DNA from 2 places in the Pseudomonas sp. MF09150 genome. Region 1 is predicted to be linked to the other one. Evidence: predicted binding sites of a transcription regulator. Region 1 holds the regulator's gene; the other holds the start of a gene.

Evidence for each region. Region 1 encodes sigma-54, which starts transcription at its own class of promoters, with help from an activator protein. Its sites were predicted from a motif close to ANTGGCATNNANNTTGCTNT; they were not measured.
Region 2: glnK (P-II family nitrogen regulator) is a predicted target of sigma-54. The motif match lies at 1,786-1,805, and genes of this name have one in related genera.

The regions. Positions count from the first base shown of each region.
Region 1 is NZ_JCBCUS010000005.1:469,096-473,249, forward strand. Features, by position in the region: gene lptC (LPS export ABC transporter periplasmic protein LptC) at 1-434, shown strand, start outside; gene lptA (lipopolysaccharide transport periplasmic protein LptA) at 421-966, shown strand; gene lptB (LPS export ABC transporter ATP-binding protein) at 966-1,691, shown strand; gene AC19YX_RS21130 (RNA polymerase factor sigma-54) at 1,874-3,367, shown strand; gene hpf (ribosome hibernation-promoting factor, HPF/YfiA family) at 3,447-3,752, shown strand; gene ptsN (PTS IIA-like nitrogen regulatory protein PtsN) at 3,765-4,154, shown strand, end outside.
Region 2 is NZ_JCBCUS010000003.1:476,150-480,303, forward strand. Features, by position in the region: gene AC19YX_RS15115 (ammonium transporter) at 1-1,207, opposite strand, end outside; gene glnK (P-II family nitrogen regulator) at 1,242-1,580, opposite strand; gene AC19YX_RS15125 (accessory factor UbiK family protein) at 1,998-2,258, shown strand; gene AC19YX_RS15130 (YifB family Mg chelatase-like AAA ATPase) at 2,423-3,922, shown strand; gene AC19YX_RS15135 (aldose 1-epimerase family protein) at 3,923-4,154, opposite strand, start outside.

The DNA.
Region 1 (4,154 bases):
ATTACGCGGTCAACGCCCGCAGCGTGCAGTACCTGCCGGACGGCAAAATGCAGTACGAGATGACGTCCGACAAGGTCGAGCACCTGAAGGCCACCGAAGTCACCCTGCTGACCAAGCCGGACCTGCAGATGTACCGCGGCACCACCTTCCCCTGGCATGTCCAGAGCGAACGCGGCGAGGTCAATCCGGACGGCACTGAAGTCGAGCTGATCGATTCGGTACGGGTCGCACGCACCGATGAGAAAAATCGCACGGTACTGATTACCACTACCCGCATGACAGTATTCCCGCAGAAGCAATATGCGCAGACCGAGCAAGCCGTTAGAATCGACGGCGCCGGGGGCGTGACTACGGCCAAGGGAATGAAAGCGTATTTGAAAGACGGCAGGATGAACCTGCTATCGAACGTAAGAGGACAGTATGAGGCTCGTTAAAACCCTCCCTATTTTGCTCAGTCTGGGCGCAGCACTGGGAAGCGTGAGCGCCTGGGCTCTGCCGAACGATAGCCAACAACCTATCCGTATTCAGGCCGATGACGCGCAACTCGATGACCGCCAGGGCATCGCCACCTACAAGGGCGATGTGATCATCACCCAGGGCTCGATGAAGATCACCGGCAATACCGTGACCATCACCCGCACCGCGTCCGGTGAAATCGACGTGGTGACCTCGGTGGGCAACCTGGCGTATTTCGAGCAGTTGCAGAAAGCCACCGACCCCAAACCGGTACAGGCCTACGCCGTGACCATTCAGTACCACGCTGCGCAAAACCGCATCGTACTGATCGACAAGGCCAAGGTGATCAACGACGGCAACACCACCGAAGGCGAGAAAATCGTCTACGACACCGTCAAGCAGGTCGCCAACGCCGGTCGCGCCAATGGCAGCTCGGTCACCGCGCCACGTCCGCGGATCGATATGGTCATCCAGCCGAAAAAGAAAACTGACGAGCAAAAGGCCCAGTAATGGCAACTCTGAAAGCTCAGCATCTGGCCAAGAGCTACAAGAGCCGTCAGGTCGTGCGTGACGTCAGCCTGTCCATCGACAGCGGTCAGATCGTCGGCCTGCTCGGCCCCAACGGCGCCGGCAAGACCACCTGCTTCTACATGATCGTCGGCCTGGTCCAGGCCGATCAGGGCCGTGTGCTGATCGACGACCTCGACGTCAGCCACCAGCCCATGCACGGCCGCGCCCGTGCCGGCATCGGCTACCTGCCCCAGGAAGCGTCGATCTTTCGCAAGCTGTCGGTCGCCGACAACATCATGGCCATCCTCGAGACCCGCAAGGAGCTCGACAAGGCCGGCCGCCGCAAGGAACTGGAAAGCCTGCTCCAGGAGTTCCACATCCACCACATTCGCGACAACCTCGGCATGAGCCTGTCCGGTGGTGAACGCCGCCGGGTGGAAATCGCCCGCGCCCTGGCCACATCGCCGAAATTCATCCTGCTCGACGAACCTTTCGCCGGCGTGGACCCGATCTCGGTCGGCGACATCAAGCAGATCATCCATCACCTCAAGGCCAAGGGCATTGGTGTACTGATCACCGACCACAATGTCCGGGAAACCCTCGATATCTGCGAAACCGCCTACATCGTCAGCGACGGTCAGCTGATCGCCGAGGGCACGCCCGAAACCATCCTGGCCAACGAATTGGTCAAGGAAGTGTATCTGGGCCATGAGTTCCGCCTGTAAGCACTGAGGTGTTTGGCTAGTCGCCAGAGCGCCACCTTCAATAAATCCCTACAAATTTTATTGTTACCGCGCTCTAGGCAAACACTTCAGTTTCAGGCATATAATTTGCTTATGTTTGGCGCTCACGCGCCCTGTAGTGGATGGCGCATGTGCGCCGGCGAATAAGGTGTTAAGCCCCTGCCATGAAACCATCGCTAGTCCTGAGAATGGGCCAGCAGCTGACGATGACACCGCAGCTGCAACAGGCCATCCGCCTGCTCCAATTGTCGACCCTGGACCTGCAACAGGAAATCCAGGAGGCCTTGGAGTCCAATCCGATGCTCGAACGCCAGGAAGAAGGCGACGACTTCGACAACACCGACCCTCTGGCCGACAACGCCGAGCAAAAACCCAACACCGACATCCAGGAACCCTCCTACCAGGAAACCGCCCCCACGGTGGACAACCTCGAGGACGGCGAGTGGAACGAGCGCATTCCCAACGAATTGCCGGTGGATACCGCCTGGGAAGACGTTTACCAGACCAGCGCCAGCAGCCTGCCCAGCAACGATGACGACGAGTGGGACTTCACCACCCGCACCTCGGCCGGCGAAAGCCTGCAGAGCCACCTGCTGTGGCAACTGAACCTGGCGCCGATGTCCGACACCGACCGCCTGATTGCCGTAACCCTGATCGACTGCATCAATAACCAGGGCTACCTGGACGAAACCCTCGAGGAAATCCTCGAAGCCTTCGATCCGGAGCTGGACATCGAGCTGGACGAGATCGAAGCCGTCCTGCACCGCATCCAGCAATTCGAGCCGGCCGGCATCGGCGCACGCACCCTGGGTGAGTGCCTGTTGCTGCAACTGCGCCAGCTGCCAGCCAAGACGCCTTGGCTGAGCGAGGCACAACGCCTGGTCAGCGACTACATCGACCTGCTGGGCAGCCGCGACTACAGCCAACTGATGCGCCGCATGAAGCTCAAGGAAGACGAGCTGCGCCAGGTCATCGAACTGGTACAGAGTCTGAACCCGCGTCCCGGCTCGCAGATCGAGTCTGCCGAGGCCGAGTACGTGGTCCCTGACGTGATCGTACGCAAGGACAACGAGCGCTGGCTGGTCGAGCTGAACCAGGAATCAGTACCGCGCCTGCGGGTCAACCCGCAGTACGCAGGCTTCGTGCGCCGTGCCGACAGCAGCGCCGACAACACTTTCATGCGCAATCAGCTGCAAGAGGCCCGCTGGTTCATCAAGAGCCTGCAAAGCCGCAACGAAACCCTGATGAAAGTCGCGACCCAGATCGTCGAGCATCAGCGCGGCTTCCTCGAGTACGGCGACGAAGCGATGAAGCCTTTGGTCCTGCACGACATCGCCGAAGCGGTGGGCATGCACGAATCGACGATTTCCCGGGTGACCACGCAAAAATTCATGCATACCCCACGGGGTATTTATGAACTGAAATACTTTTTCTCCAGCCACGTAAGTACCTCCGAAGGCGGTGAATGCTCGTCCACGGCGATTCGCGCGATCATCAAAAAACTGGTGGCCGCGGAAAATCAGAAAAAGCCGTTGAGTGACAGCAAGATCGCTGGTTTACTGGAGGCACAAGGCATTCAGGTAGCCCGTCGTACCGTCGCCAAGTACCGCGAATCCCTTGGGATCGCGCCTTCCAGCGAACGGAAGCGGTTGATGTAACCGCCGGGCTCGCCACAGCGTTCCAGTGGCAGGCAACCCAGCCTGCCGCTTTATGCACTGGCAACGAAGGAGAAGCTGTATGCAAGTCAACATCAGTGGACACCAACTGGAAGTGACCGAGCCCCTGCGCGCCTACATCGGCGAAAAACTCGACCGACTGGAGCGGCACTTTGACAAGATTACCAATGTGCAGGTAACGATGGCTGTCGAGAAACTGAAGCAGAAAATCGAAGCCACCCTGCACATCCACGGTGGGGAGGTTGTCGCCAATGCAGAACATGACGATATGTATGCCGCGATCGACCTGCTCACGGATAAGCTGGACCGCCAACTGAAAAAGCATAAGGAAAAGCAACTCCACCTTCTCCAAGGCACGGGTCGCTAACACTCCCCTCCCATGATCCGACTTGAAAGTATCCTGACCCCCGGCCGTTCCCTCGTGAACGTGCCGGGCGGCAGTAAAAAACGCGCCCTCGAACAAATTGCCAACCTGATCAGCCGTGAAGTGCCGGATCTGGAGATGCAGGATGTCTTCGAGAGCCTGATTGCCCGTGAAAAACTCGGTTCCACCGGTTTTGGCAACGGCATCGCCATTCCCCATTGCCGCCTCAAAGGCTGCGAGTCGCCCATCAGTGCGTTGATGCACCTGGACGCTCCCATCGATTTCGACGCCATCGACGGCGCTCCGGTCGACCTGCTGTTCGTACTGCTGGTCCCCGAAGCTGCCACCGATGCGCACCTGGAACTGCTGCGGCAGATCGCCAGCATGCTTGATCGCAAGGAAGTG
Region 2 (4,154 bases), on a different contig from region 1:
TCACCGTGAAGCCCACGCCTTTGCACTGGATCCAGACCTGTGCGGCGATGTCGGTCACGGTGCCGAAGCCACCCAGCGACGGAGCAGCGAACACGCCGGTGAGGATCGCGCCGAGGATACCGCCGATACCGTGCACGCCGAAGGCGTCCAGGGAGTCGTCGTAGCCCAGTTTGCGTTTCAGGCTGGTGGCGCAGAAGAAGCACACGACGCCAGCGGCCAGGCCGATCACCAGGGCGCCCATCGGGCCCACGGTGCCAGCGGCTGGAGTGATGGCCACCAGGCCGGCAACCACACCCGAAGCGATACCCAGGGCGCTTGGCTTACCGTGGGTCAGCCACTCGGCGAACATCCAGCCCAGGGCCGCGGCAGCGGTTGCGATCTGAGTCACGAGCATCGCCATGCCGGCGGTGCCGTTGGCGGCGGCAGCGGAGCCGGCGTTGAAGCCGAACCAGCCGACCCACAGCATGGCCGCGCCCATCAGGGTGTAACCCAGGTTGTGCGGAGCCATCGGCGTGGTCGGGAAGCCTTTGCGCTTGCCCAGTACCAGGCAGGCGATCAGGCCAGCCACACCGGCGTTGATGTGCACCACGGTGCCGCCAGCGAAGTCGAGTACGCCCCAGTCCCACATCAGGCCGCCGTTACCGGACCAGACCATGTGCGCGATCGGTGCATAAACCAGGGTGAACCAGACGCCCATGAAGATCAGCATCGCGGAGAACTTCATGCGCTCGGCGAAAGCACCGACGATCAGCGCCGGAGTGATGATCGCGAAGGTCATCTGAAAGGTGATGAACACCGCCTCGGGAAACAGCGCCGCAGGCCCGGTGATGCTGGACGGAGTGACACCGGCGAGGAACGCCTTGCCCATGCCGCCGAAGAACGAGTTGAAGTTGACGACGCCTTGTTCCATGCCCGTGGTATCGAAGGCAATGCTGTAGCCGTAGATGACCCACAGGATGCTGATCAGGCCGGTAATGGCAAAGCACTGCATCAGCACCGACAGAATGTTTTTCGAACGCACCATGCCGCCGTAGAACAGCGCGAGGCCGGGAATGGTCATGAACAGCACCAGGGCCGTCGAGGTGAGCATCCAGGCGGTGTCGCCGGAGTTGAGGACTGGAGCCGCCACTTCGTCTGCCGCCATGGCCAGGCTGGGCATTACGAGGGACAACAGGGCTCCTAGCCCTGCGAATTTACGCAGAGTCATATTGTTTTCTCCTGGGGCGTTGGGGTTTGGCGGCTTAGATTGCGTCGGTATCGGTTTCGCCGGTACGGATGCGAATAGCCTGTTCCAGATTGACCACGAAGATCTTGCCGTCACCGATCTTGCCGGTGTTGGCCGCCTTGGTTATCGCCTCGATAACCCGGTCAAGATCCTTGTCGTCAATGGCGACATCAATCTTCACCTTGGGCAGGAAATCGACCACATATTCCGCGCCGCGATACAGCTCGGTGTGGCCCTTCTGCCGACCGAAGCCTTTGACCTCAGTAACGGTAATGCCCTGCACGCCGATCTCGGACAGCGACTCGCGCACGTCGTCCAACTTGAACGGCTTGATGATGGCAGTGACTAGCTTCATGAAAACTCTCTCCCGAATTGGTGGACTTGCCCCAGGAAAACAAACCCGACTCAAGTCTAAGCGCAGTGCCTGGCTTTGTAACGCATCGTCGGCCTTCCGCTGCCAGACCGACACCAGCTAACCGCTCCTGACGAAACACTTCCCGCTACGTCTGCCGCACTGCATTCGTCACAGCGACTGCATCAGTGCATGGGTCATCAGCTCCTAAGCAGAAACCTTGCCAGCTCCTGAAAAGCCCCTGATTTCAGCCCCTTGCCGACGATAGCCAGTATCAGCTCGCCATCACCGCCGCAGATACGCACAAAAACGGTGCGTCGCCGCGCAGCGCCATGCGCGAAAAACGTGCGTCCCTGCCCTCGTCCGTGCCTGCGAATGCTGCGTGATACACTGCGCGCCATCAGTTTTCAGGACCTTCCCATGCTCGCGCCCAAAGACCTTCTCGACGCCCTGAGCGGCCACGCCTCCCGCCTGTTCAGCGGCGACACCCCGCTGCCTCGCAATGAAATCGAAAGCCAGTTCAAGGCCCTGCTGCAAAGCGGCTTCAGCAAACTGGACCTGGTCAGCCGCGAAGAATTCGACAGCCAAATGGTGGTGCTGGCCCGCACCCGTGCCCGCCTGGAAAGCCTTGAAGCCAAGGTCAGCGAACTCGAAGCCCGGCTCAACCCGCCAACCGAATGACCGGCTGCGCGGGAATCTAGGGCCCGGCCAGGCTCAGGTCAGGGGCGACCACTCACCGGGATGACACATCCTGTGAGCATTGCCCGGCTGCCGCCGGCGCCACGCCAACTATCCTTGTAACGCCCGCCGCAGGACGCGGCATGGGCCTCACCAAGGAAGGGCTCATGTCTCTGGCGATCATCCACAGCCGCGCTCAGGTCGGCGTACAGGCACCGGCGGTCAGCGTCGAAGTGCACCTGGCCAACGGCCTGCCCGCGCTGACCCTGGTGGGGCTACCGGAAGCCGCGGTCAAGGAAAGCAAAGACCGGGTGCGCAGCGCGATCATCAACTCGGGTTTCAACTTTCCGGCACGGCGCATCACCCTCAACCTGGCACCGGCCGACCTGCCCAAGGACGGCGGACGCTTCGATCTGGCGATTGCCCTGGGCATTCTCGCCGCCAGCGTGCAGGTGCCCAGCCTGGCGCTGGATGAAGTCGAATGCCTGGGTGAGCTGGCGTTATCCGGCGCCGTGCGCGCGGTGCGCGGCGTGCTTCCGGCGGCCCTGGCCGCGCGCAGCGCCGGACGCACGCTGGTGGTACCGCGGGCGAATGCCGAAGAAGCCTGCCTGGCATCGGGCCTGAAAGTGATCGCGGTCGACCACCTGCTGGAGGCGGTGGCGCATTTCAATGGCCATGCGCCGATCGAGCCGTTTGTTTCCAATGGTTTGCTGCAAGCGGACCGCCCTTACCCCGACCTGAATGAAGTCCAGGGCCAGCTGGCGGCCAAAAGGGCGCTGCTGGTGGCGGCGGCAGGTGCCCATAACCTGCTGTTCAGCGGCCCGCCAGGCACCGGCAAGACCCTGCTTGCCAGCCGCTTGCCCGGCCTGCTGCCGCCATTGCAGGAACAGGAAGCACTGGAAGTGGCAGCGATTCAGTCGGTCGCCAGCCACATCCCCTTGTGCCACTGGCCACAACGACCGTTTCGCCAGCCCCACCACTCCGCGTCCGGGCCGGCACTGGTGGGTGGCGGCTCGAAACCGCAACCCGGAGAAATCACCCTGGCCCATCACGGGGTGCTGTTTCTCGATGAGCTGCCGGAATTCGACCGCAAGGTGTTGGAGGTGCTGCGAGAACCGCTGGAATCGGGCGAGATCGTGATCGCCCGCGCCCGGGATCGGGTGCATTTTCCGGCGCGCTTCCAGCTGGTGGCGGCGATGAACCCCTGCCCCTGCGGCTACCTGGGCGAACCCAGCGGCCGCTGTCGCTGTACCCCGGAGCAGATCCAGCGCTATCGCAACAAGCTCTCGGGCCCGCTGCTCGACCGAATCGACCTGCACCTGACCGTCGCCCGGGAAACCACCGCCTTGAACCCCACCCCGCAGCCCGGGGCAGACACGGCCCACGCCGCCGCCCTGGTGGCACAGGCCCGGGAATGCCAGCAGCAACGCCAGGGTTGCGCCAACGCCTTTCTCGATTTGCCGGGGCTGCGCGCGCATTGCAGGTTATCCACAGCCGACGAGCATTGGCTGGAGAACGCCTGCGAACGTTTGACCCTGTCGCTGCGCGCCGCGCATCGCCTGCTCAAGGTCGCCCGGACCCTGGCCGACCTCGAGCAACGCGAACAGATCAGTCGCGAGCACCTGGCGGAAGCACTGCAATACCGTCCCAGCGCCAGCAGTGTCTGATCACTCCTTGGACAGGTCGACCAGGGGCGTTGGCCGCACTTCAGTCTGGCGTCCGTCCTGGATCTGGGTGATCCGGGCCAGGGACTTATCCACAGCCGGCTTGTCCGCCAGCAGGCTGTAGCGAATCTGGAACTGCCGCTGCTCCTTGGCGCCGATGGTCGGCACCAGGTTCAGCGGGCGCTGGTAGCGACGGTTGTAGGAGAAGCTGGTGCCCGGCTCCAGGCCGGTGACA